DNA from 2 places in the Microbacterium jepli genome. Region 2 is predicted to be linked to the other one. Evidence: predicted binding sites of a transcription regulator. Region 2 holds the regulator's gene; the other holds the start of a gene.
What was found. Region 2 encodes LexA, which represses DNA repair genes until DNA is damaged. Its sites were predicted from a motif close to TCGAACANNTGTTCGA; they were not measured.
Positions count from the first base shown of each region.

Region 1: a site for LexA is predicted at 3,671-3,686, ahead of ABC304_RS12020 (HNH endonuclease signature motif containing protein). Genes of this name have one in related genera too.

Region 1 is NZ_JBDFLW010000005.1:1,642,537-1,657,349, reverse strand. It holds gene ABC304_RS12035 (helix-turn-helix transcriptional regulator) at 56-985, opposite strand; gene ABC304_RS12030 (GAF and ANTAR domain-containing protein) at 1,025-1,654, shown strand; RNA gene ssrA (transfer-messenger RNA) at 1,771-2,139, opposite strand; gene ABC304_RS12020 (HNH endonuclease signature motif containing protein) at 2,335-3,660, opposite strand; gene dacB (D-alanyl-D-alanine carboxypeptidase/D-alanyl-D-alanine endopeptidase) at 3,848-5,482, shown strand; gene ABC304_RS12010 (SPFH domain-containing protein) at 5,476-7,005, opposite strand; gene ABC304_RS12005 (anti-sigma factor) at 7,234-8,019, opposite strand; gene ABC304_RS12000 (RNA polymerase sigma factor) at 8,006-8,557, opposite strand; gene ABC304_RS11995 (class F sortase) at 8,572-9,207, opposite strand; gene ABC304_RS11990 (DUF4397 domain-containing protein) at 9,325-10,149, opposite strand; gene ABC304_RS11985 (SIMPL domain-containing protein) at 10,298-10,969, shown strand; gene smpB (SsrA-binding protein SmpB) at 11,005-11,481, opposite strand; gene ftsX (permease-like cell division protein FtsX) at 11,574-12,491, opposite strand; gene ftsE (cell division ATP-binding protein FtsE) at 12,488-13,531, opposite strand; gene prfB (peptide chain release factor 2) at 13,625-14,734, opposite strand; gene ABC304_RS11960 (MFS transporter) at 14,733-14,813, shown strand, end outside.
Region 2 is NZ_JBDFLW010000005.1:2,339,612-2,354,424, forward strand. It holds gene infC (translation initiation factor IF-3) at 1-552, opposite strand, end outside; gene ABC304_RS15340 (DUF1844 domain-containing protein) at 789-1,205, shown strand; gene ABC304_RS15345 (SseB family protein) at 1,269-2,075, opposite strand; gene priA (bifunctional 1-(5-phosphoribosyl)-5-((5-phosphoribosylamino)methylideneamino)imidazole-4-carboxamide isomerase/phosphoribosylanthranilate isomerase PriA) at 2,059-2,805, opposite strand; gene hisH (imidazole glycerol phosphate synthase subunit HisH) at 2,864-3,514, opposite strand; gene hisB (imidazoleglycerol-phosphate dehydratase HisB) at 3,511-4,125, opposite strand; gene ABC304_RS15365 (histidinol-phosphate transaminase) at 4,122-5,216, opposite strand; gene ABC304_RS15370 (LysM peptidoglycan-binding domain-containing protein) at 5,238-5,600, opposite strand; gene lexA (transcriptional repressor LexA) at 5,858-6,550, shown strand; gene ABC304_RS15380 (prolyl oligopeptidase family serine peptidase) at 6,606-8,567, shown strand; gene hflX (GTPase HflX) at 8,663-10,180, opposite strand; gene ABC304_RS15390 (class I SAM-dependent methyltransferase) at 10,261-10,899, shown strand; gene dapF (diaminopimelate epimerase) at 10,935-11,798, opposite strand; gene ABC304_RS15400 (GNAT family acetyltransferase) at 11,859-12,278, opposite strand; gene miaA (tRNA (adenosine(37)-N6)-dimethylallyltransferase MiaA) at 12,275-13,219, opposite strand; gene miaB (tRNA (N6-isopentenyl adenosine(37)-C2)-methylthiotransferase MiaB) at 13,216-14,763, opposite strand.

The DNA of each region.
Region 1 (14,813 bases), 700 kb from region 2:
CATATCCATCACGCAGGTTGAGCGCCCGCGAATTGCCTCTCCGAAGGCGGACGCGTCAGCTCGCGGAGCGCTGCGTCTGAGACGGGTTCTGGCCGAACTCGTGCCGGTAGGCCGCAGCGAAACGCGACGGGTGCGCGAACCCCCAGCGCCGGCAGACGTCGGCCAGGGTCACCTCGCCGGATGGCGTCTGCGTGAGCTCATCACGGACCGCGTGCAGTCGCGCCAGGCGGAGATAACGCAGCGGTGTGGTCTGCAGGTGCCGGCGGAAGCCAGCATGGAGTGTGCGGGGTGGTACGCCGGCCGCTTCCGCTATCCGCGCGATGGTGAGCGGTTCCGACAGGTTCTCGTGGATGTACTCCGCGGCCCGTCTCACGGCGCGTGGCGCGACGGCCGAGCCGGGACTCACGCCGATCGGCTCGGTGAGGGCGAAGCACGTGAGGAGCGACGACACGACGAGTTCGGCCAGCAGCTCATCGTTCAGGGTGGATCCGCCGGAGATCGATGACGAGACGAGGTCGGCCGTCGCCGCCCATACTCGGCCGGCTTCGCCCGACCTGGCGGATGCCTGGTCGGGCCGCGGCTCCCTGAGCCTCTGACCGGACCCCTCCAGTAGCCGCAACGCGCCGTGCCGGAACCTGGCTCGGTCGACGATGATGAGCTCGACGTCGGAGGAGTCGAACTCGGCGATGGACCACCCGGCAGGTCGAAGGTAGGGCCCGCCCGTGTTCAGCCGATGGTCGTCGTATCTGATGCCGACCCGGCCGCTGTGCCGTCGCCCCGCCGCAACGTGATCGGGGTAGAGACCCGAAGTGCGGATGAGTCCCTGCACCCGCATCCGGGTACGCGTCAGCGGCCCGAGGTCCTCGCGGGAGTAGCGGAAACGGAACGGCCGTCCGTCACGATCTCCGGCGATCTGCAGGCCGGGGAAGGTGCGCACGAGGATCTCCCCTGCCTGGTCGACGTCTCTCGTGTCCACGGCGTCCACGCGCATCACCTTCCTGCACTCGTGCTCACGACCTTAGTCATGGGGAAGACGAACCGGCAGTGGAGTCCAGGCCGCACCGTCTTCTCATTCCGGGTCGATCACGATACGCCTGTTGACGACGTCCCTCGCGACGTCGTCGACCGTGCGGCCGGACAGATAGGCATGGGCCCCTGCGTCGAGGCGTACCGCACCGGCAAGCCTGTCTCGGTCGACAAGATCGCCGACGTGCACGATCGATGGCCCGTCTTCGAACGCGCGGCCATGGCCCAGGGCTTCCGCTCCATGCATGCCTTTCCGATGCGGCTCCGCGGTCAGACGATCGGTGCGATGAACCTCTTCAGCTACGCCGAAGGCGACCTCGACAGCGATGACATCGCCATCGCGCAGGCCCTCACCGACGTGGCCACGATCGGCGTTCTTCAGCAGCGCACGATAGAAGAGCACAAGAACGTCACCCAGCAGCTGCAGCAGGCTCTGGACAGCAGGGTCGTCGTCGAGCAGGCCGAAGGGGTCATCGCCGCGCAGCAGGGCGTCGACATGTCCCGCGCGTTCACCATCCTGCGCACGTACGCCCGATCCCATCAGACCAAGCTCGGTGACGTCGCCCGCCGGGTCGTCGACCGGACCCTGGTGCTCCCCCAGGGTGCTCCACCCACCGACTCCCCGTGACGGGCAGGTCACGTCGACTCGCCGGACACCGGCACCGGCACCGCCCGATGAGATGAGAAAGGGCCCGAGATCCGCACGTTCGCGCGGCTCTCGGGCCCCCTCCTGGTGACAGTGGTTGGTGGAGATGGGGGGAATCGAACCCCCGTCCATCACTGGGTCTCTGCGTTTTCTCCGGGCGCAGCCTGTGAAAGCGTTCTGCTCGGCTCCGACATTTGCCACAGGCATCCAAGTCGACAAGCCCAGTCTGGGAAGAGTCCCGCGTGACGTCCAGACGCCGTCACACAGCAAGTCCCCTAGATGACGCCGGAATCCGTAGCGGGAACACCTACGGTCCGACGGAGTTCAGGCTCGCTTATGCAGCGAGGGCGAACTCAGTGCGCTTAGCATTGGCACTTATTGTTTTGCAGAGATCGTTAACGAGATAACCCTGCATCCTCGGCCCGCTTCTCGCAGATTCGCAGGTGATGTCGAAACCGATCATCCCCGTGAGCCTTCGTGCGAAGGAGCCACCGTCACCCTGTGGAGTTGTCACTCGGAGAAGTATCTCCGAACACATCAGCATACAACGGATCGCGGCTCCGAGGAATTCCGCGCCCGCCCACCTCTGTGCGCTGTCGCGAAATCACCGCCGCGTGAAACCACCTCAGCCGATCCTCCGACTCCGCTCACTCCGCACGACGTCAGAACGGCGGTGGTGATCCGTCGTCCACAACTCGGAACGCCGGGACGCGCCGCTCCGGGTCGACGCGATAACGGCGGCCGGCCGGGGACGTCCACACCAGCGCTCCGCCACTCCCCTCGATCTGCTCGACGCACCATCGGCTGTGATGCTTCAGCGAGTGATGGCCCTTGCAGAGCGGTGCGAGATTATCGAGCGAAGTGACCCCGCCGTGCTCCCACGCGACGGTGTGGTCGATCTCGCAGCGGGAGGCGGGGATGCTGCATCCCGGCGCCATGCACGTCTCTGCCCGCCACTTCACCAGTCGTCGTAGAGACGCCGGCGGTGAGTACAGTTCGCGTCCCACGGACAGCACGACACCCGTCTCGGGGTGTGTCAGCACGCGCATCCAGTCCCGCGCTCCCCCGCACAGCTCTCGCGCCCGGTCGAGAGGGATCGGGCCGATGCCCTCGACGCTCGCCGGGCTCTCGTGGTGCTCGCCGGTCAGGAGCGAGAGCGCCGGCACCGTCACGGCGACGGTCGGCCTGATCCCTCGCGCCTCCGGCGGAAGCAACGCGGTGTCGCCGTCGATGAGGAGATCGCTCAGGACGTCCAGACGCAGCTGTTCGAGGGTGCGGCTTTCCGCCTCGCTCTTTGCCAGCACCCTGGCCGTCGCCGTGGCGCGGGCCATGATGGCGCGCGCCTCGACCGCCGGCATCCGGAGCAGCAGTTCGGCCATGCCGTCGGCCAGCGGCAGCACCCGGACGCACCGCTGCGCGACCGCCTGCTCGAACCGGTCGGCGATGTCCGCCGAACGCACCGCCTCGACGAGCGCTCGGAGGTGCCGGCGGAAGGTGCCGACCGCCTGCGACTCGGCGAGAGTGACAGCGCGAGGGACGAGGTCGTCGAGCAGCTCGGATTCGACGGTGTCGAGCGCGTCGACGAGCGCCGCCGCGTGTCCGGGAGTGATCCGCGCACCGGCGAGGGAGTCGAGCGCTGCCGGGTAGCGATTGACGAGCGCGTCGGCGCGCGCGATCATCGCGCCCGCCGCTGACTCCGTCACCGCAAGGGCGGCAGCGAGTTCCAGCCGCACCGCCCGCTCGGCGACATCGGTGAGCGTCAAGCCGTTGCGCGCCGCCTCCGCCAGCGCCTCACGGCGCATCGCGTCGATGCGCACGAACTGCTGCGCGGTCACGATCGACAGCAGGGACGCCGTCTCCACGACGAGGTCGAGCGCGTCGGGGATCGGCGGTTCGAACTCAGACGAAGAGCAGTCCGGCCAGTCCGGGCGCACGACGGGTTCGAGGAGGTTGTCCTCCTGGAACCCGCCATGCCCGTCGTCTGCCATGTCCTGACTTTAGAACATACCTCCGACATTCATTCCGCCGCGCCCGCACCCGAGCGCCACCACACCCGCGCACCTACCCGCACAGGCCACACGCGACCTGGATCCCTGGCGTCTCCCCCGCGGCATCCAGCAGAGTGATTCCCATCGCGCCGTCGACCGTGCACGGCGGCGCTCCCGAGGAGTGATCATGGCCCCGCATCCGTCTTCCACGTCCGTCGCCTCGCCCGCAGGCACCGGCGCACGACCGCTGCCTCGAGCCGCCGCCGGCCTCGCTCTCGTGGTCTCCGCAGCACTCATGACGTCGTGCTTCGGTGGCACCGCCGACACCGGCGTGCAGAGCGGTGCGCCCGCGACGGGTGACCTGCCCGACGCAGCGGTGCAGGTGATGGCCAAGCCGGAGTACGCCAACGCCGCCTGGCATATCGCGGTCTCCGATCTCGAGACGGGCACCGCGCTCGTCGACCTCGCCGGCGACGTCATGGCTGAACCCGCGTCCTTCACGAAGAGCTACAGCGTGGGCGCCGCGTGGCTGCGATGGGGTCCGGATCACACCGTCACCACGCCGGTGAAGCGCACCGGCGAGGTCACCGGGGGCGTGCTCGACGGCGATCTCGTGCTCGTCGGCAAGGGCGACCTGACGATGGGCGGCCGCACGAAGGCGGACGGCACCGTCGACTTCGCGAATTTCGACCACAACGACGCGAACCCGGTTCCCGGAGCGACCCTCACGCCCGAGGATCCGCTGACCGGTCTGAACGATCTCGCCGCGCAGGTGCGGGCGTCGGGCATCACCTCGGTGACGGGAGGCGTCACCGTCGACGATCGGCTCTTCCAGGGTCAGCTCGCCGGCGAGCCCATTACGCCGATCATCGTCAACCAGAACATCCTCGACGTGCTCATCACGCCGGGAGAGGCCGGAGCACCCGCCACAGTGGAGCTGACGCCCGCCGTCGCGCCGTGGGAGATCGTCAACCAGGTCACGACCGTCGCCGCCGGCGCCGACGCGAAGGTCGAAGACCCCGTCGCCGCGGCCCCGGGGCAGATCGTCGTGAGCGGTTCCGTCGCGGCCGGGTCGGCGCCGCAGCTCAAGACGTTCCTGCTGAAAGACCCGTCGACGTTCGCGCGCACCGCCTTCATCGAGGCGCTCGGCCGCGCCGGCGTCTCGGTCGCGGCCGATCCGCTCGCGGTCAACGACTCCTCCACGCTGCCCGAAACCGCGGCGGTCGACGCCCTTCCGGACGTCGCGCGACTGGTGTCTCTGCCGCTCTCGGAGGAGGCGACGTACGTCATGAAGATCAGCTACAACCGCGGCGCGCAGACGCTCATCTGCCTCCTGGCCGTGGACAGCGGCAAGAAGGACTGTGAGGACGGGCTCGGCGTCGCGGGCCGGCTGTGGGCGGATGCGGGACTCGACACGGACGGCGCCTCGCTCGTCGACGGCTCCGGCCTCGCCGGCAACTACATCACGGCCGCGAACGGCGTCGAGCTCCAGCGCATCATGGCCGCCCGTCCCGACGCCGACCAGTGGAAGAGCACCATGCCCGTCCTCGGCGTGGACGGGTCGCTGGAGAGCGTGCAGAAGGACTCCCCCGCCGCCGGCAAGGTCTTCGCGAAGACGGGCACGCTCGTCGGCGGCGACCTCATGAACGGCAGGACGCGGCTCAACACGAAGGCGCTCGGCGGAGTGATGGAGGCGAAGTCCGGCCGCCGGCTGGCGTTCGTGATCATCGTGAACCAGGGGTTCGTCGACGGGATCCAGGGCGTGCTGGCCGCCAACGACGACGTGGGAGCCGTCGCGGCGGCCATCCAGCAGGCCTACTGAGCGGATGCCGCGGGTGCGCCCTCACTCGACGGACCCGAGGTCGTGCTCGAAGCCGGGGACGACCCGGCTCCCTCCGCGATCCCGCGGCCGAGCGCCTGGCCCTGGATGATCGAGCCGAGGTCGAGCCCGGTCGCCGCACGCACGCTCTCGAACGTGGCGGTGAGGCTGGATGACTGCTCGCGAGCCAGGTGCGTACCGGCGGTGTCGCCGCCGACGAGCGTGATGCTGCCGACCTTCTCGTAGCCCTTGGCGAACTCCGCCATGAGCTGCGGCAGCTGGCCGATGACCTCGCGGGCGAGGATCGCGTCCTGGTTGGCGCGGAGGGCCTCCGCCTCGGCGGCGATGGCCTCGGCCGCTGCGTTTCCGCGCAGGCGCACCGACTCGGCTTCGGCTTCCGCCTTCAGCCGGACGGCGGTGGCCTCGGCCTCCGCCTGCACCCGCACCGCGGCGGCCTCGGCCGAGGCCGACGCCTCCCGCGCCTTGGCCTGGGCGTTCACCGCGTAGGCGTCGGCATCGGCGCGCTCCTGGGCGACCTTGCGGTCGGCCTCGGCGCTCTTCTGACGCTTGTAGGTCTCGGCGTCGGTGGCCGACTGCTGACGATATTTGTCGGCGTCCGCGGCGATCTGATCGCGGTACCTGTCGGCGTCGGCGACCTTCTTCACCTCCGCGTCCAGTCGCGCCTGCGTGTTGTTGGCCTCCTGCAGCAGGACGCCCTGCTCGGCCTCGGCACGGGCGAGGTTCTCGGCCTGCTCGGCCTGCGCGTTCGCGCGACCCACCTCGGACTTGGCCGCGGCGCTGTTCTTGTCGAGCGCGGTCTGCTCGATGAGGTTGGCCTCGTCGGCGGCGAGCTGGCGCTTCTTGACCTCGCGGAGCGCGTCGATCTCGGCCACGTCCGCCTCGCGCTTGACTCGCTGGACCTCCTTGGCGCCGAGCGCGGAGATGTAGTTGTTCTTGTCGGTGATCCCCTGGATCGCAAAGGAGTCGAGCACGAGACCCTGCGCGAGGAGATCGCCCGAGATGCCCTCGGCGATCTCGTCGCTGAGCTTCTGGCGGTCCTGCATGACCTGCTCCACCGTGAGCTTGGCGACGACGCCGCGCAGGGCGCCCTCCAGCTGCTCGGTGGTGAAGATGACGATCGCCTCGTCCTGGGAGGCGAAGCGCTCCGCCGCACGGCGCACCTGATCGGGCGTCGAGCCGATCTTGACGAGCGCGACACCCGTCAGGTCGATCGTGACACCGTTGATCGTCTGCGCGGTCGGCTCGAACTTGATCTGACGTGAGCGGAGCGACACCTTGTCGGAGCGCTGCGTGAGCTTGTTCACGAACGCGCCGCGACCGCTGATGACGGTCATCTTGTTGGCTTCGCCCTCGGTGCTGTCGCGGGCCTTCTTACCGACGATGACGATGGCCTCGTCGGCCTTCGGCACCTGATACCAGGCGCGGAACAGGATGAAGCCGATCAGGAGGATCAGCAGGACGACAGCGGCGGCGACGCCGATGCCGATGAGCGCGAACAGGTCCATGGGGTGGTGTCTCCTCAATGGGGGCGCCGCCGGATGCGAGCCGATATATCGAACCTATGCGTTCACGATGATGATCGCCTCACCGTGACGTCGGCCGCAGCGGAATCGTCGGTGCCCGCACGACGGCGCGGTCGCCGACGCGGTCGGCGCGGACGGCCCGACCCGAGCCGTCCGCGCCGACCGCCGTCAGCCGCGCGCCGACCGCCGTCTGCCGGAGGCCGACCGCCGTCAGCCGAAGCTGAGCTGGCCTCTCACGATGGAGTCGCCGGAGTGCGTGGGATCGCCGTCCACCGGCTCGTCGGAGATGTCCACGAGCACGTAGCGGTTGAGATCGACGCCGGACGGGATGGTGAAGGTCCCCTCGTCGCCGTCGAGCACTCCGAGGCTGACCAGTGCGGTCGCGTCCGCGGTGATGAGCCACACCTCGCGATAGCCGTTCGGATCGTTCGGGGCGTTCAGCGTGACGGTGACCGTGTCGGCGCCGTCGCTGTCGCGGTCGACGACCGCGGTGCCGCTGGCGCCGGGGTGATCGGGGAACGCATCCAGCGCGGCCTGGGCGACCGGCGTCGGCGCGAGCTGACGCACCACGGCCCACGTGCCCGCGCCGACGCCCAGAACGAGGACGACGGCGGCGGCCAGGATCCACTGCGCGCGGAACACCGGGCGCCGTCCGCCGCCCCGGCGCGATCGTCGCGTCGCGGTGTCGGCTACCGGGGCCGGGCCAGGCTCGGGCCGCGCCGGGGCCTCGGTCGTCGCCGACGCGGCGGCCGCAGCATCCGTTCGCACCTCGTCGCTCAGCTGGAGCTCGTCGGCGATGCGCGTCCAGACGATCGGTGCCGGCGTGTCGAGCTCGCCCACGTCGATGGTCGCGCGTCCCACGTCCACGGCGTGGCGCAGACGCGAGAGCTCCTCCCGGCAGCCCGGGCAGTCCTCGATGTGCGCGCGCTCCTCGGGCGACGCGACGGACTCGCCCATCGCCATCAGGGCGAGGATCTCGGATTCAGGATGCGACATGGTTCACCTCCAGACGTGTCTTCAGTCGAAGCAGACTTCGGCGGATATGGCTCTTCACCGTTCCGAGCGGCATCTCCAGGCGGTCGGAGATCTCCTGGTGGGTGAGATCGTCGAAGAACGCCAGGCGCATGACGCGCTGCGCGTCGGGCTCCAGACGCTCGAGCTCCCCCGCGACCAGTATCGTCTCGCCGAGGTCGATCTCCGGTCCTTGGACCTCGTCGACCAGGGCCGTGCGCTGCAGCTCCTCGTGCAGGGCACGGATGCGGGCGCGCGCCTCGTGCGTGTCGGCGATGCGCCTTTTCGCGATCGCGATCAGCCACGTTGACAGCTTGGCCTTCGAGGGGTCGAAGGACGAGCGCGATGTCCACGCCGACACGAAGGTCTTCTGCGTCGCGTCCTCGGCATCGCTGCGATCTCCGAGCGACCGCATCGCGAAGGTGTACACGACCGGCGACCAGCGCCGGTAGATCTCCGCCAGCGCCCGCTCGTCCCCAGCGCGGAACCGCGCGTCGAGGGCGGACTCCGCTGCGTCATCCATGGGCTCGTCTCCGCTCACGACATCGGCGTCGCTACCAGGACGACGTTATCGCGGTAGTGACCGGTGGACGCGTCGAACTCTCCCCCGCAGGTCACCAGCACCAGCGAGGCGGGGCCGGTGCGCGCGAAGAGCATGTCGGTGTCGAGGTCGGTCTTGGCGTAGTACGTCACCGTCTGCACCGCCCAACGCGACTCGACGCCCGCGGCGGACGTCACGCGCACCTCGGCGCCTTCGGGAGCGTCCCGCAGCGACGCGAAGGGGCCGATCGGGTAGTCGGGCGAGTCGATGTGGGCCGCGATGACCGTGTTGCCGGAACCGGTGCTGGGCTCGGGGCCGAAACGGTACCAGCCGCCGATCGCAGGGTCGTCGGGGATCTCCATGAATCCCGTGCCGTCGACGCCGACGGGGACGATCGGCACATCGATTCCCAGCGCTTCGATGACCACTTCGGCGGGCGGATCGGATGCTGCGACCGGGGCCGCCGTGGCGGCCGTCCGCGGCACGTCCACCGTCGCCGTGGGCCGTGTGGTCGGCGTGGCCGTCGGGGTCGGGGCGGCTGTCTCCACGGGCGCCTGGGCGGCCGGCGGCGCCGGCGTCGAGCAGCCCGCGAGGAGCAGGACGACAAGGGCGAGGGGAAGGAAGCGTTTCACCGGATACCTCGGGAGGAATGCCGGCCGCGGATCACCTGAGCGAGCGATCCGCGGCCGAACTCTGTGGACGACGCGGGTCGCGGGCCACGCTGGGGGACGTGGCCCGCGACCGCACGATCAGGACTCGACGCGGCGGCGGCGCACCAGCACCGTCGTGGCGGCACCGGCCGCCAGGACGAGCGCGGAGCCCGTCAGCCAGAGAGCCTGGTTCTGCGCGTCGCGCTGCGCGGCGTAGCCTGCGGTGCCGGAGGGCACGCCACCCGGGTTCGAGTGAGCCGTCGGGATCTCCTGCACGGCGAGGGCGAGGTTGCCGTCGGTGGCGCTGCCCCACGCGTAGACGACGGTCAGAGTGCCGTCCTTGATCGTGACGTCTGCCGGGCCGATCACCGGGTCGGTGGTTCCGGCCAGCGCGACGGCGGCCGAGACCGTGCCGGCGGGCAGGTTCAACGTCGCCTCGTTCGGGTTCTCGAGCATCTGCACGACCGGCGAGCCGCCCGCGAGCACGTCGACGGCGGGAGCCGCGGCCGTGTGGCGGACGGTCAGGCGGCCTTCGCCGGCCTTGGTCGCGCTGAGGTCGTTGGTGAAGGCGTTGAGGGCCGGGTTGCCCGACGCGTCCAGGTTGGCCACGGCGGTGTAGCTGGTGTTCGCGGCGAGGTTCAGCGTGACGGGGCCGAGCAGCGGTGCGCTGGCGTCGGCCGCGTCTGCGGCGGTGACGGCGACCACGTGCTCGCCGGCGGGCACGTCGAGCGGTCCGGCGAGGGTGCCGGGCGTGAAGTCATCGAGGGTGAGGGAGCCGTCCACGTAGACGTCGACGGTGAGGCCGGGGATGGCGTGCAGGACCGACAGGTCTGCAGAGGACGACGAGATGGCGTTGGCGGGCAGGGCGACGCCGGCGGCCAGCACGATGCCGGCTGCGAGACCGGCGGTGAGAGTCTTTCGCACGATTTCCTCCTTGACGGGGGGCGGGGGGTCCGCCCGTGTTGTGGAGTTGTTCCGGCGCTTGTCGCCGCCTGGATGCACCCGCGTGGAAAAAGTTCCTGCGCTCGTGCGTCCGTTCGCAGCCACGTGACCACCGCGTAGAGTGCGCGGTATGGCCGACGTCATCATCACCGTCCGCGGTGAGCACGAGACCCGCATCGCGCCCGAGCGGGGCATCGCCCGCATCACCGTGCGCGGAGAAGGACCGGAGCGGGCCCCCGTGCTCGAGCGTGTCGCCGCCCTCGCACTCCCCCTCCGCGACGATCTCGCCGCGCGGCAGGCCGCCGGCACGATCGTCGAGTGGTCGAGCGGCCGCGCCGCCGTCTGGTCCGACCGCCCGTGGAACGCCGACGGCACCCGCCTCGCTCCCGTGCACTACGCCACGATCGACATCTCGGCGACGTTCTCCGACGTGGCGGCACTGTCGGCGTGGCTCTCCGACGTCGCGGAGCGTGACGGCGTGCAGGTCGGCGGTGTGGACTGGATCCTCACCCCGACCACCCGCGCCGCGCGCGAGCAGGAGGTCGCGACCGAGGCCGTCCAGGTGGCGGTCGCGCGAGCCACCGCCTACGCGCGGGCCATCGGCCGCGAGACGGTCACCCCCGTTCAGATCGCCGACGTCGGGCTGCTCGGCGGCGGCGACGCCCCGGGAATGCCCGCGTCGCCGAAGATGATGCGCGCCGCCTTCGCGGCGATGGACGCGTCGTCAGGACCGGCGATGCAGTTCCAGCCCGAGGACATCACCCTGACCGCGGCCGTCGAGGCCCGCTTCACCGCAAGCTGAGGGCACGGTCGCGCTCGCCGATCGGCGAAGACGCGCTACTCGCCGAGGCGGTTCTTCGAGCGCATCGCGCGCTCGGCCTCGCGCTTGTCCTGTCGCTCGCGAAGGGTCTGGCGCTTGTCCCACTCGTGCTTGCCCTTGGCGATGGCGATCTCGACCTTGGCGCGTCCGTCGGAGAAGTAGAGCTTCAGCGGGATGAGCGTGTACCCGCCGGCGGACACCGCGTGGGAGAGCTTGATGATCTCCTCCTTGTGGAGGAGGAGCTTGCGGGTGCGCTTGGTCGAGTGATTCGTCCAGTGGCCCTGCGAGTACTCGGGAATGTGGACGGCGTCGAGGAACGCCTGCCCGCCGTCGATGTAGGCGTAGCCGTCCGACAGGTTCGCGCGGCCCTGCCGCAGCGACTTCACCTCGGTGCCGGTGAGCACGAGGCCCGCCTCGTACGACTTCTCGATGTTGTACTCGTGGCGCGCGCGACGGTTGGTCGCGATGACCTTCTCGCCGCGTTCCCTGGGCATGTCGTACCGTTCCGTGAGCTGTTGCGATGACGCCGCGCGAGCACGCGGCAGCCCATCAGTCTATCAGCGGGCGCGGGCCCTCGGCGAAGCCGTCACGCCCGCAGCCAGCGGCGGATGGCGAATCCGGCGGAGATCGCCGCCAGCACCACGCCGATGACGATGATCACCGGAATGACGACCCACGCGTCGCTCATGCCGATCCACGTCGTGACGAAGTCGATCCGCTCCCGCAGGTACTGGTTCACCCCGAAGTGCACGATCGCCACGACCGCACCCGACGCGAGCACCGAGCCGATGAAGGCCGCGAAGACGCCCTCGAGGATGAACGGGGTCTGGATGAACCGATTGGATGCCCCGACCAGGCGCATGATGCCGATCTCCCGACGTCGCGCGAAGGCCGACAAGCGGATCGTGGTCGCGATGAGGAGGACGGCCGCGACGAGCATGAGACCGGCGATGCCGACGGCGATGTAGGTGGCGACGGTCAACGCCGAGAACAGCGGTTCGAGGTACTGGAGCTGGTCCTTGACCTCCTCTACGCCGGCCTGGCCCGCGAACGCCTCGATGATGACGTCTGACTGCCGCTGGTCGACGAGGTTGATGGAGAACGATTCGTTGAACTGCTCCGGCGAGAGCACGTCCGCGTAGTCCTCGGGGAACAGCTGGAGGGCGTTGTTGTACGCCTCCTCCTGCGTCTCGAAGCGCGAGTCGCGGATGAGCGGGGCGATCGCGGCGCTGTCGAGCTTGGCCTGCACCTCGGCGACCTGTTCAGGAGTGGCGGCCTGCCCTGCGGTGCAGGTGGTCGCCGTCGACACCGGCGCGCACATGTACACCGTCACCTGGGCGCGATCGGCCCAGTAGTCGCGCATGATGCCGATCTGCATCTGCATGAGGATCGCGGCGCCCACGAAGGTGAGCGAGACGAAGGTCACGAGGATGATCGAGATCACCATCGACGCGTTGCGGCGGAGGCCGGAGAGCGCCTCCCCCAGGATCAGACGGAACCTCACGAGGTCGGCCCCACTTCTTCTTCGGGTTCGTCCTCGCCGAGGCCCAGCCGGTCGGCGACCCCCAGCTCGGTGACGTCGAGTTCCGCGGCATCGATGACGGGAAGGGACTGCGTGGTCGGGGCCTCGGTGCGCGCGAGCGCGGCCTCCAGAGCGGTGGCCTGGGCCGCGGCATCCGCTGCCCCTGCCTCGTGGAGGACCGTGCCCACCGCCTCCTCGGCGGCGACGACGGCCGCGTCGACGGCGGCGGGCTCGAGCTGGCCGGCATCGACCTCGCGGGCGACCTCGAGCACGGCGGTCAGGGCGGCGATCGCCGCGGCGCCCTTCTCGGGCTCCGGGGCGAGGCTCGGCAGGCCGGAGGTGTCGCCGTAGCCGCCGCGGCGCTCGTCGCGCACGAGAACGCCGTCGCTGAGCTCGATCACCCGGCGCTGCATCTGGTCGACGAAGCCGGCCTCGTGCGTGGCCATGACCACCGTCGTGCCGTTGGCGTTGATGCGCGCGAGCAGCTGCATGATGTCGACGGACGTGCCGGGGTCGAGGTTTCCGGTCGGCTCGTCGGCGAGGAGCACCTGCGGGCGGTTGGCCAGCGCACGTGCGATGGCGACGCGCTGCTGCTCACCACCGGAGAGCTCGTGCGGGAACCGCTTCTCCTTGCCGTCGAGCCCGACAAGGGCGAGCACCTCGGGGACGGCCTGACGGATGAAGCCGCTCGAGGACCCGATGACCTGCAGCGTGAAGGCCACGTTCTGGAACACCGTCTTGTTCGGCAGGAGGCGGAAGTCCTGGAAGACCGCGCCGATGTGGCGGCGGAAGTACGGCACCTTGCGGTTGGAGAGCGAGCGCATGTCGCGGCCGAGCACGACCACGCGTCCGTCGCTCGGCGTCTCCTCGCGGAGGATCATCCGGAGGCACGAGGATTTGCCGGAGCCGGACGCGCCGACGAGGAAGACGAACTCGCCCCGGAGCACCTCGAAGTCGACCTCGCTCAGGGCGGGGCGGGAGGTGCCGCGATAGCGCTTCGTGACGTTCTCGAACCTGATCATGGCTCTGAGAGCCTAAGCGCGGCCCCGCGGTGCACCCCGAGCGACACCCGCAGTCGCGGCATCCGCCCTCTCGGCGAGAAGCGTCCGACCGGGTCAGTCCTCGTCGGGACGCTTGCGCCAGCGGATGCCCGCGGCGATGAGGCCGTCGAGGTCGCCGTCGAAGACCGAGGCGGGGTTGCCGACCTCGTAGCCCGTGCGGAGGTCCTTGACGAGCTGCTGGCCGTAGAGGAAGTAGGAGCGCATCTGATCGCCCCAGCTCGCCGTGATCGTGCCGGCCAGCTCCTTCTTCTTCGCCGCCTCCTGCTCGCGCTGCAGGATGAGCAGGCGCGTCTGGAGCACGCGCATCGCGGCGGCGCGGTTCTGGATCTGCGACTTCTCATTCTGCATCGACACCACGATGCCCGTGGGGATGTGGGTGATGCGCACCGCGGAGTCGGTGGTGTTGACCGACTGGCCGCCGGGGCCGGACGAGCGGAACACGTCGACGCGGATGTCGCCCTCGGGCACCTCCACCTCGACGGCCTCCTCCATGACGGGGATGACCTCGACGGCGGCGAAGCTCGTCTGGCGCTTGTCGGCGGAGCCGAACGGGCTGATGCGCGCGAGGCGGTGCGTGCCGGCCTCGACCGACAGCGTGCCGTAGGCGTACGGGGCGTCGATCTCGAAGGTCGCGGACTTGATGCCGGCGCCCTCCGCGAACGAGGTGTCCATGACCTTCACGGGGAACTTGTGACGCTCGGCCCACCGCAGGTACATCCGCATGAGCATTTCGGCGAAGTCGGTGGCGTCGTCGCCGCCGGCGCCGGAGCGGATCGTCACGACCGCCGAGCGGTCGTCGTACTCGCCGTCCAGTAGCGTCTGCACCTCGAGCTGGCTGACGGACTCGGTGACCTCGGCGAGCTCCTTGCGGGCCTCGTCGGCGGAGTCCTGGTCGTCCATCTCCATCGCGAGCTCGATGAGCACGTCGAGGTCGTCGAGCCGCCGCTCGATGGCGGTGATGCGCGCGAGCTCCGACTGACGGTGGCTCAGCGCGCTCGTGACCTTCTGCGCCTTCTCGGTGTCGTCCCACAGGTCGGGGGCGCCGGCCTCCTCGCTGAGACGGGCGATCTCCGCGGTGAGCGCGTCGGTGTCCACCACCGCCTTGATGTCGGCGAAGGTTGAGCGGACGGCCTGGATGTCGGCGGAAAGATCGAGATCGAGCATGACAGTCCAGACTAACGTGGATGCGGTGACAGACCGCGCCGGAACGATTTTCCTCCGGTTCGGGCCCATGGTCTACGGA
Region 2 (14,813 bases):
GTTCTGCTCGGTCTTGACCTCGGACTTGTTCTTGTGCGGAGCCACGACCATCACCATGTTGCGGCCGTCGATGGTGGGGTTGGATTCCACCGTTCCGAACTCCGCGACGTCCTCCGCGAACTTGCGGAGGAGCCGGACGCCCTGCTCGGGGCGCGACTGCTCGCGTCCGCGGAACAGGATCATGGCCTTGACCTTGTCGCCGGACTGGAGGAAGCCCTCGGCGCGCTTGAGCTTGGTTATGTAGTCGTGAGCCTCGATCTTCAGACGGAACCGGACCTCCTTGAGGACGGTGTTCGCCTGATTGCGACGCGCTTCCTTGGCCTTCTGCGCAGCCTCGTACTTGAACTTGCCGTAGTCCATGATCTTGACCACGGGGGGCTTCGAGTTCGGGGCCACCTCGACGAGATCGAGGTCGGCCTCCTGGGCCAGGCGCAGTGCCACCTCGATGCGGACGACGCCGACCTGCTCACCCGCGGGTCCGACGAGGCGGACCTCGGGGACGCGGATGCGGTCGTTGGTGCGGGGATCGCTGATGCGGAACTCCTCTTTCATGCGGGTGATGAGACCGCGACGCGGTCGGCGTCACGGACGCAGGAGGGCATTCCACCCGGCACGACGCGGAGCGCCGGCTCTGCACCCATCACCCGTGAGGGCCTACCTCATCCGGGTGGGACGGGGCGGAGTGCGTGACCCGGTAGCCTGGAACGGCAAGCGCGGGTGGGATGTGATCCTCTTGCGATCCAGGGCGAGAGCCCCGGAGTCCCCTGAAGTTTAGCAGAGAGAACGACGTGCACACGATTCCCGGCAACGACAGCCCGCTCGAGACCCCGGAGGACGCCGCCGACCCGCGTCAGGCCCGGTGGGAGGAGCAGGAGCGCGCCGCCTCGGAGGCGACCCGCGACATCGCCGACGTGCCCGCCGTCGAGGTCATCACGACGGCCGCCGTTCACCTGATGAGCGCCGCCGCCGTCAAGGTCGGCCTCGCGCACGACCCCGACGCGGAGATGGACCTCGACGAGGCGCGCAAGCTCATCAACGCCCTCGCCGGCCTCATCACGGCGGGCGCCCCCGAGATCAGCGACATGCACGCCCGCTCTCTGCGCGACGGGCTCCGGTCGCTGCAGCTGGCCTTCCGCGAGGCCTCCGTCATCCCCGATCCGATCGGCAAGGGGCCCGGCGAGAAGTGGACCGGCCCCGTCAACTGACCGAGGTTCCTCTCGTCAGCCGACCGGCGCCGTCGATCCACGGCCGGTCGTCGGTCGCACGCGTCAGCCGATCGGCGGCTCTGCGGAGCGCACGAGCTTCACGGTGAGCGAGTCCACCAGCACCGCGATGCGGTCATCCGCCGCCCAGCGGCGCGCCAGCCTCGACAGCACGGCATCGAGCTGAGCCTGATCGAGCCCCTCCATGAGCTCGAGGCGGACGACGAGCTCCGGGCCGCGGAGGCGGGCGTCGGGGTCGCCGGGCTGCACGGTCAGGTCGAGCACCGCGAGCTCCCCGGCCACGCTCGCCTGCAGGGCGGAGAAGACGTCGGGCGAGGCGAACGACGGGTCCCACGCCTGCGACTGGGCGATCGCCCACACCGCCGGACGCCGCAGGATGAACTCGGTGTCCGAGCCGGGGTCGATGACGATGAGCTCGCTGTCGTCGTCCGCGGCGGCCAGCGCCGTGCGCACTCCGGGAGCGGGCACGGGGCGAGCCGCGGCATCCCATCGACCCATCGTCTCCACCGATGTGAAGACCGGCAGCACGCGGCGGCCGTCGGGCGCGGCGACGGTGACGATCGACAGCTCCTGGGTCTTGTCGACCGTCAGGCCCGAGGGGGCCACGCCCGTCTCGCCCTTCTGCGCCACGAGTGGGATCAGCAGACGCGCGGAGCGGTAGGCGTCCACGACGTCGGTCTGCGAGCCCTCCCCCGCACGGAAGGCGCGGAGCGCCGCCAGCAGAGCCGGATCGGCGGAGCCGTCGTCACCGGAATGCGGGTTCGACTCGAACGCGCGACCCTCCCACGGCACGCCGGCGGAGTCGCCCGCGTGGTGGCCGTGATCGTGCGGGGGGTCAGCCTCCGGCGACATCGAGCGCCTCGGCCAGGGTGAAGGCTCCGGCGTACAGGGCCTTGCCCACGATCGCACCCTCGACGCCCAGCGGCACGAGCTCGCGCAGGGCGGCGATGTCGTCAAGGCTCGAGATGCCGCCCGAGGCGACCACGGGCTTCGGCGTGCGGCCGGTCATCTCGCGCAGCAGTTCCAGGTTGGGGCCCTGCAGGGTGCCGTCCTTCGTGACGTCGGTGACGACGTAGCGGCTGCAGCCTGCGGACTCCAGGCGGTCCAGCACCGTCCAGAGGTCGCCGCCGTCGCGCGTCCAGCCCCGGGCGGCGAGCGTGGTGCCGCGCACGTCGAGTCCCACGGCGACGGCCTCGCCGTAGCGGGCGATGACGTCGGCGGCCCACTCGGGGTTCTCGAGGGCGGCGGTGCCGAGGTTCACGCGCGTGGCGCCGCTCTCGAGGGCGGCGTCGAGCGACTCGTCGTCGCGGATGCCGCCCGACAGCTCGACGTGCACGCCGCGCACCTGCTTGATCACCTTGCGCAGCACGCCCGCGTTGTTCCCGCGCCCGAAGGCCGCGTCGAGGTCGACGAGGTGGATCCACTGCGCCCCCTGGCGCGCCCACTCGAGGGCGGCGTCGACCGGGTCGCCGTAGCTCGTCTCGCTGCCGGCCTCACCCTGGGTGAGACGGACCGCCTTCCCCTCGGCGACGTCGACGGCCGGGAGGAGGATCAGCTCGGGCGTGGAGGCGAAATCGTTCATGGCTCATTCGTTGCTCGGGGAGACGCCGGACGGGGCGCCCCGGCGTGAGGACACGAGGTCAGAGCGTAGCCGCGCCGAGACCGTCGATCCAATTGGACAGCAGACGGATGCCGGCGGCACCGGACTTCTCGGGGTGGAACTGCGTCGCGGCGAGCGGACCGTTCTCGACGGCGGCCAGGAACGGCGTGCCGTGGGTGGCCCACGTCAGCACCGGAGCCGGGAACGGCGGTTGCACATCGAGGTCCCACTCACGTGCGCCGTAGGAGTGCACGAAGTAGAACCGCTCGTCCTCCAGTCCCCGGAAGAGGCTCGATCCCTCCCCCGCCGACACCGTGTTCCAGCCCATGTGCGGCAGGACGGGCGCGTCGAGGCGGTCGACGGTCCCTGGCCACTCGCCGAGGCCCTCGGTGTCCGTGCCCCGCTCCACGCCGCGTTCGAACATCACCTGCATGCCGACGCAGATGCCGAGCACCGGGCGCCCTCCGGCGAGCCGCCGATCGATGAGCTCGTCGCCGCGACTCGCCCGCAGAGCCGTCATGACCGCTTCGAAGGCGCCGACTCCGGGCACGAGGAGCCCGTCGGCGTCCATCACGAGACCGCGGTCGCTCGTGAGGCGCGCATCGGCTCCCGCCGCGTCGAGCGCCTTGACGGCCGAATGCACGTTGCCGGATCCATAGTCCAGGACCGCGACGAGCGGCCTGCGGGTCACAGGGCGCCCTTGGTGCTCGGTATGCCCGAGACCAGCGGATCGAGGGCCTTGGCCTGCCGGAACGCGCGGGCGAACGCCTTGTACTCGGCTTCGGCGATGTGGTGGGGGTCGCGGCCCGAGAGCACGCGCACGTGCAGGGTCATGGCCGAGTGGAACGCGATGGCCTCGAACGTGTGCCGCACGAGCGAACCGGTGAAGTGTCCGCCGATCAGGTGGAACTCGTAGCCGGCGGGCTCGCCGTCGTGGACGAGGTACGGCCGCCCGCTGAGATCGACGACGGCCTGCGCGAGCGCCTCATCCAGCGGCACGAGGGCGTCGCCGTAGCGCGAGATGCCGGACTTGTCTCCCAGCGCCTCGCGGAGGGCGTCGCCGAGGACGATCGCGACGTCCTCCACCGTGTGGTGGGCGTCGATCTGCGTGTCACCGGAGGCCCGCACCGTCAGGTCGGTCAGCGAGTGCTTCGCGAAGGCTGTCAGCAGGTGGTCGAAGAACGGAACCGTGGTGTCGATGCGCGCGACGCCGGTGCCGTCGAGGTCGAGGCTCAGCTCGACGGTGGATTCGCTGGTGGCACGACGCAGCGACGCCGTCCGGTGCGCGTCGGGACGGGTCATGAGGCCGATCCTACCGAGGCGAGGGCGTCGAGGAACGCGGTGGTCTCCTCCTCGGTGCCGGCCGTCACGCGGAGGTGGTTCGGGATGCCGATGTCGCGGATCAGGATGCCGCGGTCGTAGAGCGCGCGCCAGGTGGCGGCCGGGTCGTCCACTCCCCCGAACAGCACGAAGTTCGCCCAGGACTCGTAGGGCTGGTAGCCCAGGGCCGCGACCGTCGCGGAGATCCGCTCGCGCTGCGCGACGATCTCGTCGACCATCGACAGCATCACCGGGGCGTGACGGAGGGCCGCCGTGGCGGCCGCCTGCGTGAGGGCGCTCAGGTGATACGGCAGACGGACCAGACGGAGCGCGTCGATGAAGGCGGGGTCCGCCGCGAGATAGCCGACGCGGGCACCCGCGAAGGCGAAGGCCTTGCTCATCGTGCGGGAGACCACGAGCCGCTCCCGGTCGGGCAGGAGCGTGACCGCCGAGCGCTCGTCGCGGGGCGCGAACTCCTGATAGGCCTCGTCGACGATCACGATGCCGTCGGTCGCGTCGTAGACCGATTCGATGACGTCGAGTCCCATCGGCGTGCCCGTGGGGTTGTTCGGCGCGCACAGGAACACCACGTCGGGCCGCGCGTCGGCGACCTGACGGGCGGCGTCGTCGGCCGTCACGACGAAGTCGTGTCCGCGGGTGCCCGCGATCCACTCGGCGCCGGTGCCGCGCGTGAGCAGCGGGTACATGGAGTAGGTGGGCGCGAAGCCGAAGGCGGTGCGGCCGGGGCCGCCGAACGCCTGGAGGATGTGCTGGAGCACCTCGTTGGAGCCGTTGCCCGCCCAGATCTGATCGCGCTCGAGACCATGCCCGAGATAGTCGGCGAATCCCTCCCGCAGAGCGCTGAACTCGCGGTCGGGGTAGCGGTTGACCTCACGCAGAGCGAGGGCGATCGCGTCCAGGATGTCGTCGGCGACATCCTGCGGCACCGGGTGGGTGTTCTCGTTGACGTTCAGGGCCACCGAGAGCGGAGCCTGGGGTGCGCCGTAGGGCGTCATTCCGCGGAGATCATCGCGGAGGGGAAGGTCATCGAGACGAACGGTCACCCGTCCCATCGTAGAGCCGTGGGCCTGCCCTCACTCCCCGCGGGCGTACTCGGCGGGAACCGACAGCTTCTGGCCGGCCGTCAGCGTTCCGCTCTCGAGGGCGTTGAGCCGCTCGATCGCCGACACGACGTCACGCGGGTCGGCCGACGGCGCGATCTCCTGGGCGATCGACCACAGCGACTCGCCGGCGCCGACCGTGACCGTCTGGAACGAGCCCGCCGGCATCCCCGCGTCAGGGGTGGCGATGGCGGCGGAGCCGCCCACGACCGCGATGGCCAGGGCGACGGCGGCGGGGAAGGCCGCCGCTGCAGCCAGGACCCGGCGGCCGCGCACGGTGAGGCGCAGGCGCGTCGTGGCGGTCGAGGGGATGGGCGTCGCAGCGATGGTGGTCATGGCTCCTCCTTGGACGGGGAGAGGTTCGCATCCGGCACTCGGCCGGGAGTGCCGGATGCGAATCTCTTTTCCGAAGTTATCTTCGATCTTGTAGGGTGTCAAGCGCATCGATGTCCGCGCATCTTTCGAACACGACACGCGGACGCGTTCAGCGTCGCGGCCCTGGTCTACGGATACGGTTTCGATACGAGTACCCCATCACCAACCTCCGACATTCGAAGACCGATGCGGAGGAGGGCCTCAGACAGGAGACGAAGATGACCGAGCCGGCACAGGCCGACGGAGCGCGCGACAAGCCCCAGACCCGCCGTCGCAAAAGCCTCAGCGACAAGCAGCTCGCCATCCTCGAGGTCATCCAGCGCTCGATCGCCCGTCACGGCTACCCGCCGAGCATGCGCGAGATCGGCGACGCCGTGGGGCTCAAGTCGCTGTCCAGCGTCACCCACCAGCTCAATCAACTCGAGCTGAGCGGCTATCTGCGCCGCGACCCCGGGAAGACGCGCGCGATGGAGGTCCTCATCGACCTGCCCGGCGCCTCCACCGAGAACCCGGCCGACACCGCGCCCGCCGTCGGGGACGCCGCGCTCGTGCCGCTCGTCGGCCGCATCGCCGCGGGCATCCCGATCACCGCCGAGCAGCAGGTCGAGGAGATCTTCCCGCTGCCGCGCCAGCTCGTCGGCAAGGGCGACCTGTTCATGCTGAAGGTCTCGGGCGAGTCGATGATCGACGCGGCCATCTGCGACGGCGACTGGGTCGTCGTCCGCTCCCAGCCCGATGCGGACAACGGCGACATCGTCGCCGCGATGCTCGACGAGGAGGCCACGGTCAAGACCTTCCGCCGCCGCGACGGACACACCTGGCTGCTCCCGCGCAACTCCGCCTTCGAGCCCATCCTCGGCGACGAGGCCACCGTGCTCGGCAAGGTCGTGGCGGTCCTCCGCGCCATCTGAGAAGCCGCCGGGCCGGCCCGCGGGCCGCGCCCGCGCCGCCGCGTACGGTGGACGGGTGACTCAGACACTCCCCTACGGATCCTGGCCGTCGCCGCTCTCCGCCCGTGACGTGGCCGCCGGCTCCCGCCCGGTCGACGCGGGCCGCTACGTGGGCGACGACATCTGGTGGCTCGAGCGTCTCCCCGCCGAGAACGGCCGGTCGGCCGTCCGTCGCCTGACGGCTGATGCCGCGGCGCGCGGCGACGAGCCCGAGACCGTGCTGCCCGCCCCATGGGATGTGCGCAGTCGCGTCCACGAGTACGGCGGCGCGGCATGGACGACGGATGCCACGGGGTCGCTGTTCTTCGTGCACGGGGGCGATCAGCGGGTGTGGCGGGGCGGGGTCGGGGTCGAACCCGTCCCCCTCACGCCCGAGGATCCCCGCGCCCGGTACGCCGACCTGGTGCTCGCGGCCGGACGCCTGCTCGCCGTGCGCGAGGTGCACGCCGGTGCTCCCGTCCCGCGACGCGACATCGTCGCGATCCCGCTCGACGGCTCCGGCGGGACGGACCCGGCCCGTCTCACGTCCGTCGTCGCGGGCAGCGACTTTCTCGCGGCGCCGCGGGTGTCGCCGGACGGGCGGCGCCTCGCCTGGATCGCCTGGGACCACCCCGACATGCCGTGGGATGCCTCGGAGCTACGTGTCGGCGACCTCGATGCGCTCGGCTCCGTCGAATCGTGGCGGACCCTGGCGGGAGGACCGGGCGTTTCCGTGCTGCAGCCGGAGTGGGTCTCCGATCGCGAGATCCTCCACTCCTCGGACCGCACGGGGCGGTGGAACCTCGACCGCACCGACCTCGACGGGCGGTCCGTCGCGGTCGCGCCGGCGGACGCCGACACCGGCGGTCCGCTGTGGAACCTCGGCGCGCGCTGGTTCGCGCCGCTCGCGGACGGGCGCGTGCTGGCCGTCCGCACGGACGGTGCCGATGTCCTGGTCGTCATCGACGGAGACGACCTCCGCGGACTCCCCGCCGACGCCTCCTCGCGCCTTCTCCTGGGCGACGTCCGCGGCACCCGCGTGCTGTTCAGCGGCTCCGGGTCGAGCACCCTCGGCGGCCTCTGGGAGGTGGATCTCGACGATGCCGCACCTGTGCCGCGGCTCGTGCGCGGCACGGTGGACGAGTCACCGGATGCCGCGTGGCTGCCCGTCGCGCAGGAGCTGACCTTCGACGGAGCCCACGGCCCGGTGCACGCCTTCGCCTACCCCCCGACGAATCCCGACGCCGCCGCGCCGGACGGCGAGCTGCCGCCGTATCTGCTCCTGGCCCACGGCGGACCCACGGCGCACGCCTCCGGCGGCGCCGCGATGGACGTGGCGTTCTTCACGAGCCGCGGCATCGGCGTGCTGGACGTCAACTACGGCGGGTCGACCGGCTACGGGCGCGCCTACCGCGAGCGTCTGCGGGGGCAGTGGGGCGTGGTCGACCGCGACGACATGATCGCCGCCGCCGCCGGCATCGCAGCGGCCGGGGTGGCCGACGCCGATCGCCTGGCGATCCGGGGCGGGTCGGCGGGCGGGTGGACGGTGCTCTGCGCACTGACCGCGGGCGACGTCTTCGCCGCAGGCATCAGCCGCTACGGGGTCGCCGATCTGCGCGCCCTCGCCGCCGACACGCACGACTTCGAGGCGCGCTACCTCGACGGTCTCGTCGGCCCCTATCCCGAAGCCGAGGCGGTCTACGTCGAGCGGTCGCCGCTCACGCACCTCGACCGCTTCACGACGCCCATGCTCATCGAGCAGGGCACGGAGGATCCGGTCGTGCCGCCGGCGCAGTCCGAGGCGGTGCGCGACGCCCTGGCCGCGCGCGGCGTCGCCCACGCCTACCTGGCGTTCGAGGGCGAGTCGCACGGCTTCCGCCGGGCGGAGACCATCGTCGCGTCGCTCGAGGCCGAGCTGAGCTTCCTCGGCCAGGTGCTGGACTTCTCGCCCGCCGGCGCGCCCGTCCTCCCTCTGGAGGGCGAGCTCCGCGACCGCTGAGCGGACGCAGTCCGCGACCGCTGAGCGGACGCAGTCCGCGACTGCTGAGCGGGCGCAGCGAGACGGAACGTCCCGCCGCGCCCCGCGCTCGGGCCTCAGACCCGGAAGGGCTCCAGATCGGCGGCCAGCCGCTCCGAGACGTAGGCGTGCAGCGCCGTGCCCGCCTCCTCGTGCTCCTGCGAGAGGATGTGGCCCGACTGATGCGCGGCCGCGACGAGATCGCCCCGGTCGTAGGGCACCATCGCGCGCACCTCCACCGCGGGAAGCGGCAGCGCCTTCTCGATGGCGGCCCGCAGGTCGTCGATGCCCTCGCCCGATCGCGAGGAGGCGAACAGTGCGCGCGGCTCCAGTCCGCGCAGCACCATCCGGGTGCCCTCGTCGACCAGGTCGGCCTTGTTGAAGACGACGAGCTCCGGCACATCGCGCGCCCCGACGTCGCCCATCACATCGCGGACCGTCTGCAGCTGCGCAGCCGGGTCGGGGTGCGCGGCATCGACCACGTGCAGGATGACGTCCGCGTCGGCGACCTCTTCGAGGGTCGAGCGGAACGCCTCCACGAGCTGGTGCGGGAGGTTCCTCACGAAGCCGACCGTGTCGGTCAGCGTGTAGACGCGACCGTCGGACGCGGTGGAGCGCCGGACCGTGGCATCCAGGGTCGCGAACAGTGCGTTCTCGACGAGGACGCCGGCGCTCGTCAGCCGGTTCAGCAGGCTCGACTTGCCGGCATTCGTGTAGCCCGCGATGGCGACGGAGGGGATCGTGTTGCGCTTGCGCTCGGCGCGCTTGGCGTCGCGAGCCGGGGCGAAGTCGCGGATCTGACGGCGCAGCTGCGCCATGCGGGTGCGGATGCGGCGGCGATCGAGTTCGATCTTGGTCTCACCCGGTCCGCGCGAGCCCATGCCCGCGCCGCCCGCACCGACCTGGCCACCGGCCTGTCGGCTCATCGAGTCACCCCAGCCGCGGAGGCGGGGAAGCAGGTACTCGAGTTGCGCGAGCTCCACCTGCGCCTTGCCCTCACGGCTCTTGGCGTGCTGGCTGAAGATGTCGAGGATGACCGTGGTGCGGTCGATTACCTTCACCTTGACGACGTCCTCCAGCGCGCGGCGCTGGCTGGGGGCGAGCTCCGTGTCGGCGATGACAGTGTCGGCGCCGAGCGCGCGCACGAGATCGTGGAGCTCCGCCGCCTTGCCTCGCCCCAGGTACGTCGCCGGGTCGGGGTGCGGCCGCCGCTGCAGCACGGCGTCCAGCACGACGGCACCCGCCGTCTCCGCGAGGGCGGCCAGCTCGCGCAGCGAGTTCTCGGCGTCGGTCTGCTCGCCCTGCGGGTGCACGCCGACGAGGATGACGTTCTCGAGACGGAGCTGCCGGTACTCGACCTCGGTGACGTCCTCGAGCTCGGTGGACAGTCCGACGACGCGACGCAGCGCCGCGCGGTCCTCGCGATCCCACTGGTCGCCGTCCGAATCCGCTCCGACGGTGGTCGCCTCGTCCTGCAGCGCCTGCGCGGCTCCGAAGACGCGGATGCCGGAGCGTCCCTCGGCGCGCGACAGCACACGATCCACCGGGTCCACCATCGTCTCGTCGGTGTTCACTGGTGTCGTGGTGTCTGTCATGGGTTCCTTTCAGGACGTCATCGCGACGTCGTCAGACTCTAGCCTCCCCCGCTGGGGGGCCTCTCCGCTACGCTCGCTGGATGGCGAGCGACCATTACTTCACTGCGACGCCTGCGGGACCCGAGAAGCTCCGACGCATTCGCGTCACCCTGGCCGGTCGGCCGTTCGAGGTGACGACGGCGGGCGGGATCTTCAGTCCCGACCACGTGGACTCCGGCACCGAGGTGCTGCTGTCCAGCACCCCTCCGCCACCGCCGGGGGGTCATCTGCTGGATCTGGGGTGCGGTTGGGGCCCGATCGCCCTGTCGCTGGCGCTCCAGTCCCCTCGCGCCACCGTCTGGGCGGTGGACGTGAACGAACGCGCCTTGGACCTCGTGCGGCGCAACTGCGACGAACTGGGCCTCAGTAATGTCAACGCCGTACTGCCGGCGGATGTTCCCGACGGTGTCTCGTTCCGCACCATCCGCTCGAACCCGCCGATCCGAATCGGCAAGAACGAGCTGCACTCCCTTCTCGAGCGCTGGATCCCGCGCCTGGACGAGCGCAGCGACGCCTGGCTCGTCGTTCAGCGCAACCTGGGCTCGGACTCGCTGCAGCGGTGGCTCGAAGCATCCTTCCCCGACGGCTACACGGTGCAGCGCGCGTCGACCGCTCGCGGCTTCCGGGTGCTCAAGGTGCGCAGACACGGCGTCACCGACGCGGGCTCCGACGCCGGCTGACCCCGGCCGTCCTCGCAGGGGCGACCGCCACATGGTCAGGCCAGCGCGACCTGTCCGCTGAAGACGAGGGATGCCGGTCCCGACAGGAGCACGCGTCCGTCGACCATGCGCACGCTGAGCGTGCCACCCGGCACGTCCACCGTCCAGCGGTCGGGCGCGGCGGCGCCGGCCCAGTGGCGCACGGCGAGGGCGGCCGCCGCGACGCCTGTTCCGCAGCTGAGGGTCTCGCCGACACCGCGCTCGAACACGCGCAGGCGGATGGAGCCCACGCCGTGGTGCACCAGCGGATCGCTCGGCACCACGAACTCGATGTTGGCGCCGTCACGGGGGGCCGGATCGAGGAGGGGCTGGACGGCGAGGTCGAGACTGTCGAGCTCCTCAGGACCCGAGAGAGCGACGACCACGTGGGGATTGCCGACGTCGACGCTCAGTCCCGGGCGGGCGACGGGAAGACCCTTCGCCCGGACGAGCACCTCGTCCTCCTCCGTACGCCACTCCCCGAGATCGACCTCGAGGTGCTCCTCGGGGCGCGACACGCGCTTGACGCCCGCGCGCGTGCCGATCAGGAGCGACCCGTCGGCGGGCAGCTCGGCGAGGCCGGTCTCGAGGAGGTAGCGCACGTAGACGCGGATGCCGTTGCCGCACATCTCCGCCGCGGAGCCGTCGGCGTTACGGTAGTCCATGAACCATTCCGCACCCTCGGACGCTGCCTGGTGTCCCTCGAGGATCGACGGGGTCCGCACGACGCGGAGGATGCCGTCGGCGCCGATGCCGAAGCGGCGGTCGCAGAGCGCGGCCACCTGCGCGTCGGACAGGTCGAGATCGCCGTCGGGATCGGGCAGCAGGATGAAGTCGTTGCCGGTCCCCTGCCCCTTCGTGAAGGCGATCGTCTGAGGCATGCCCTCAGTCTACGGGCGCCGTCGCACGGGACCGTGGCGGGACCGACGTGCGCCGGGGCCTCAGTCGGCGATCAGCCGCTTGCCCGTCGTGGTCGTGGAGAACCGCTCGTAGCCGAGCTTGTCGTAAAGACCCAGCACGTCCTCGTTGCCGGGTCGCACCATGAGCTGCACCTTGGGGCAGCCCATCTCCAGCAGCAGCTCCTCGACGTGGGCCAGCAGGTCCCGTGCGATGCCCTCGCCGCGGCGCTGCGGCGAGGAGGCGAGGTAGTAGATCCAGCCGCGGTGGCCGTCGTAGCCGGCCATCACCGACCCGACGATGTCGCCGCCGTCCTCGGCGACGAGGAACAGCTCGGGCTGCACGCTCAGCTTGCGCCGGATGTCGAGGTGGGGGTTGTTCCAGGACCGGGTGAGGCCGGTCTCCTGCCACAGGTCGATGACGGACTCGGTGTCGCGGACGGCGAACGCGCGGATGTGTGTCATGACTCCAGTATCCGGTCCCCGGCGCCGGGGCGCCCGCCCTCGATCCAGCGCGCGTCGCGATAACGGCGGAACCACGACACCTGTCGGCGGGCGTATCGACGGGTCAGCGCCTGGGTCTGCGCGATCGCCTCGGCGCGCGTGAGGGCGCCCGACAGCTGCTCCAGGGCCTGCGCGTAGCCGATGGCGCGACGAGCTGTCACGCCCTCCTCCAGCCCGTCCGCGCGCAGGGCCTCCACCTCGTCTAGAAGTCCTGCGGCCCACATCTCCTCCACGCGCGCGTCGAGGCGCGGTATCAGCTCGGCACGCGCGACCTCGAGACCCACGATGCGGGTGCGCGGATGCCACGGCACCGGCTCCTCGGGCAGCGCGGCTCCGTGCGTGCTCTCTCCCAGGGCCAGGATCTCCAGCGCCCGCACGACCCGGCGTCCGTTGCGCGGGTCCACCTTCTCCGCGGTGACCGGATCGAGTGTGCGCAGCCGCGCGAACAGCTCTCCGGGACCGACCTGCTCGAGCTCCGCCTCGAGCTCGGCACGGACGGCGGCGTCGCGCGGCGGGAAGGCGAAGTCGAACAGGACGCTCGAGACGTAGAGGCCGGAGCCGCCCACCAGGATGGCGTCGGCACCGCGGCCGTGGATGGCGGAGATGACGTCGCGCGCCTCCTGCTGGTATCGGGCGACGGCCGCATCCTCGCGCACCGAGAGCACATCCCAGAGATGGTGCGGGATGCCGCGGCGTTCGGCCGGTGGCAGCTTGGCCGTGCCGATGTCCATGCCGCGGTACAGCTGCATGGCGTCGGCGTTGACGATCTCGGCAGGACGCCCCCGCCGGGCGAGCGCCTCCGCCAGCTCGAGCGAGGCACCGGTCTTCCCCGTGCCGGTGGCGCCGACGACGGCCCAGAGGCGACTGCCGGCCTCCTCGGGCGATGCGTCGGGTGCGCTCACCCGCCGACGCGGAGCGTCGGCAGCCCCAGCGAGACGGCGCGCGGAGCTGACGCGTCGCCCGGCGCGGGCACGGCGCACGACTCGGCCTGCGAGCGGTCCCACGCGTCGCCGGCGCGGGTGCGCCGCACGCGCAGCGGCGCTCCGGGAACGGCGTCCGCGAGCAGGTGGAACGGCGCGCCGTGCGTGGCCGCGACGGTCACGACGTCTCCCGGACGGGGCACGGCGGAGCCGTCGGGCACCCCGAAGTGCACGAGCCTGTTGTCCTGGGCGCGTCCGGTCAGACGCCGGGTCGCGGCATCCTTCTTCCCCTCCCCGGTGGAGACCAGCACCTCGAGCTCCCTACCCACCTGGGCCTGGTTCTCCTCGAGGCTGATCCGCTCCTGCAGAGCGATCAGACGGTTGTAGCGCTCCTGCACGATCTCCTTCGGCACCTGCTCGGCCATGGTGGCGGCAGGAGTGCCCTCGCGGACGGAGTACTGGAAGGTGAAGGCCGTCGCGAATCGCGCCTGCTCGACGACGCGCAGCGTGTCCTGGAAGTCCTCCTCGGTCTCTCCGGGGAAGCCGACGATGATGTCCGTCGAGATCGCGGCGTGCGGCATCCGCGCGCGGACGCGGTCGAGGATGCCGAGGAACCGCTCGCTCCGGTAGGACCGGCGCATGGCCTTCAGGATGCGGTCGCTGCCCGACTGGAGCGGCATGTGCAGCTGCGGCATGACGGCGCGCGTCTCGGCCATGGCGTCGATGACGTCATCGGTGAACGCGGCCGGGTGCGGGCTGGTGAAGCGGATGCGCTCCAGTCCCTCGATCTCCCCCGCTGCGCGCAGGAGCTTGCCGAACGCCTGGCGATCGCCGAACTCGACGCCGTAGGAGTTGACGTTCTGCCCGAGCAGCGTGACCTCGATCGCCCCGTCGTCCACGAGCAGGCGGATCTCGTTGAGGATGTCGCCGGGACGGCGGTCCTTCTCCTTGCCCCGGAGGCTCGGCACGATGCAGAACGTGCAGGTGTTGTTGCAGCCGACGGAGATCGACACCCAGCCGCTGTGGACGGCGTCGCGGCGGGTCGGCAGAGTGGACGGGAAGATCTCGAGCGCCTCGAGGATCTCCAGCTCCGCCTCCCCGTTGTGCCGGGCGCGCTCGAGCAGGCTCGGGAGCGACCCCATGTTGTGCGTGCCGAAGACGACGTCGACCCAGGGCGCCTTCTGCTGCACGACGTCCTTGTCCATCTGGGCGAGGCATCCGCCGACGGCGATCTGCATGCCGTCGCGCTTGTCCTTGACGGACTTGAGGTGGCCGAGCGTGCCGTAGAGCTTGCCTGCGGCGTTGTCGCGGACGGCGCACGTGTTGATCACGACGACATCGGCCTCGGCACCGGCCTCGGCGCGCACGTAGCCCGCGCTCTCGAGGGATCCGGAGAGCCGCTCGGAGTCGTGGACGTTCATCTGACAGCCGAAGGTCCTCACCTCGTAGGTGCGGACCCGGCCGTCGTCGGATCGTGCGGCGACCGAAGGCGCGATGAGCGTCGGAGTGCTGAGCGGGGAGGTCATGATGTCGGCCATTCTACGATCCGGCGCCGGACGGGACGCCGCTCGCCGAT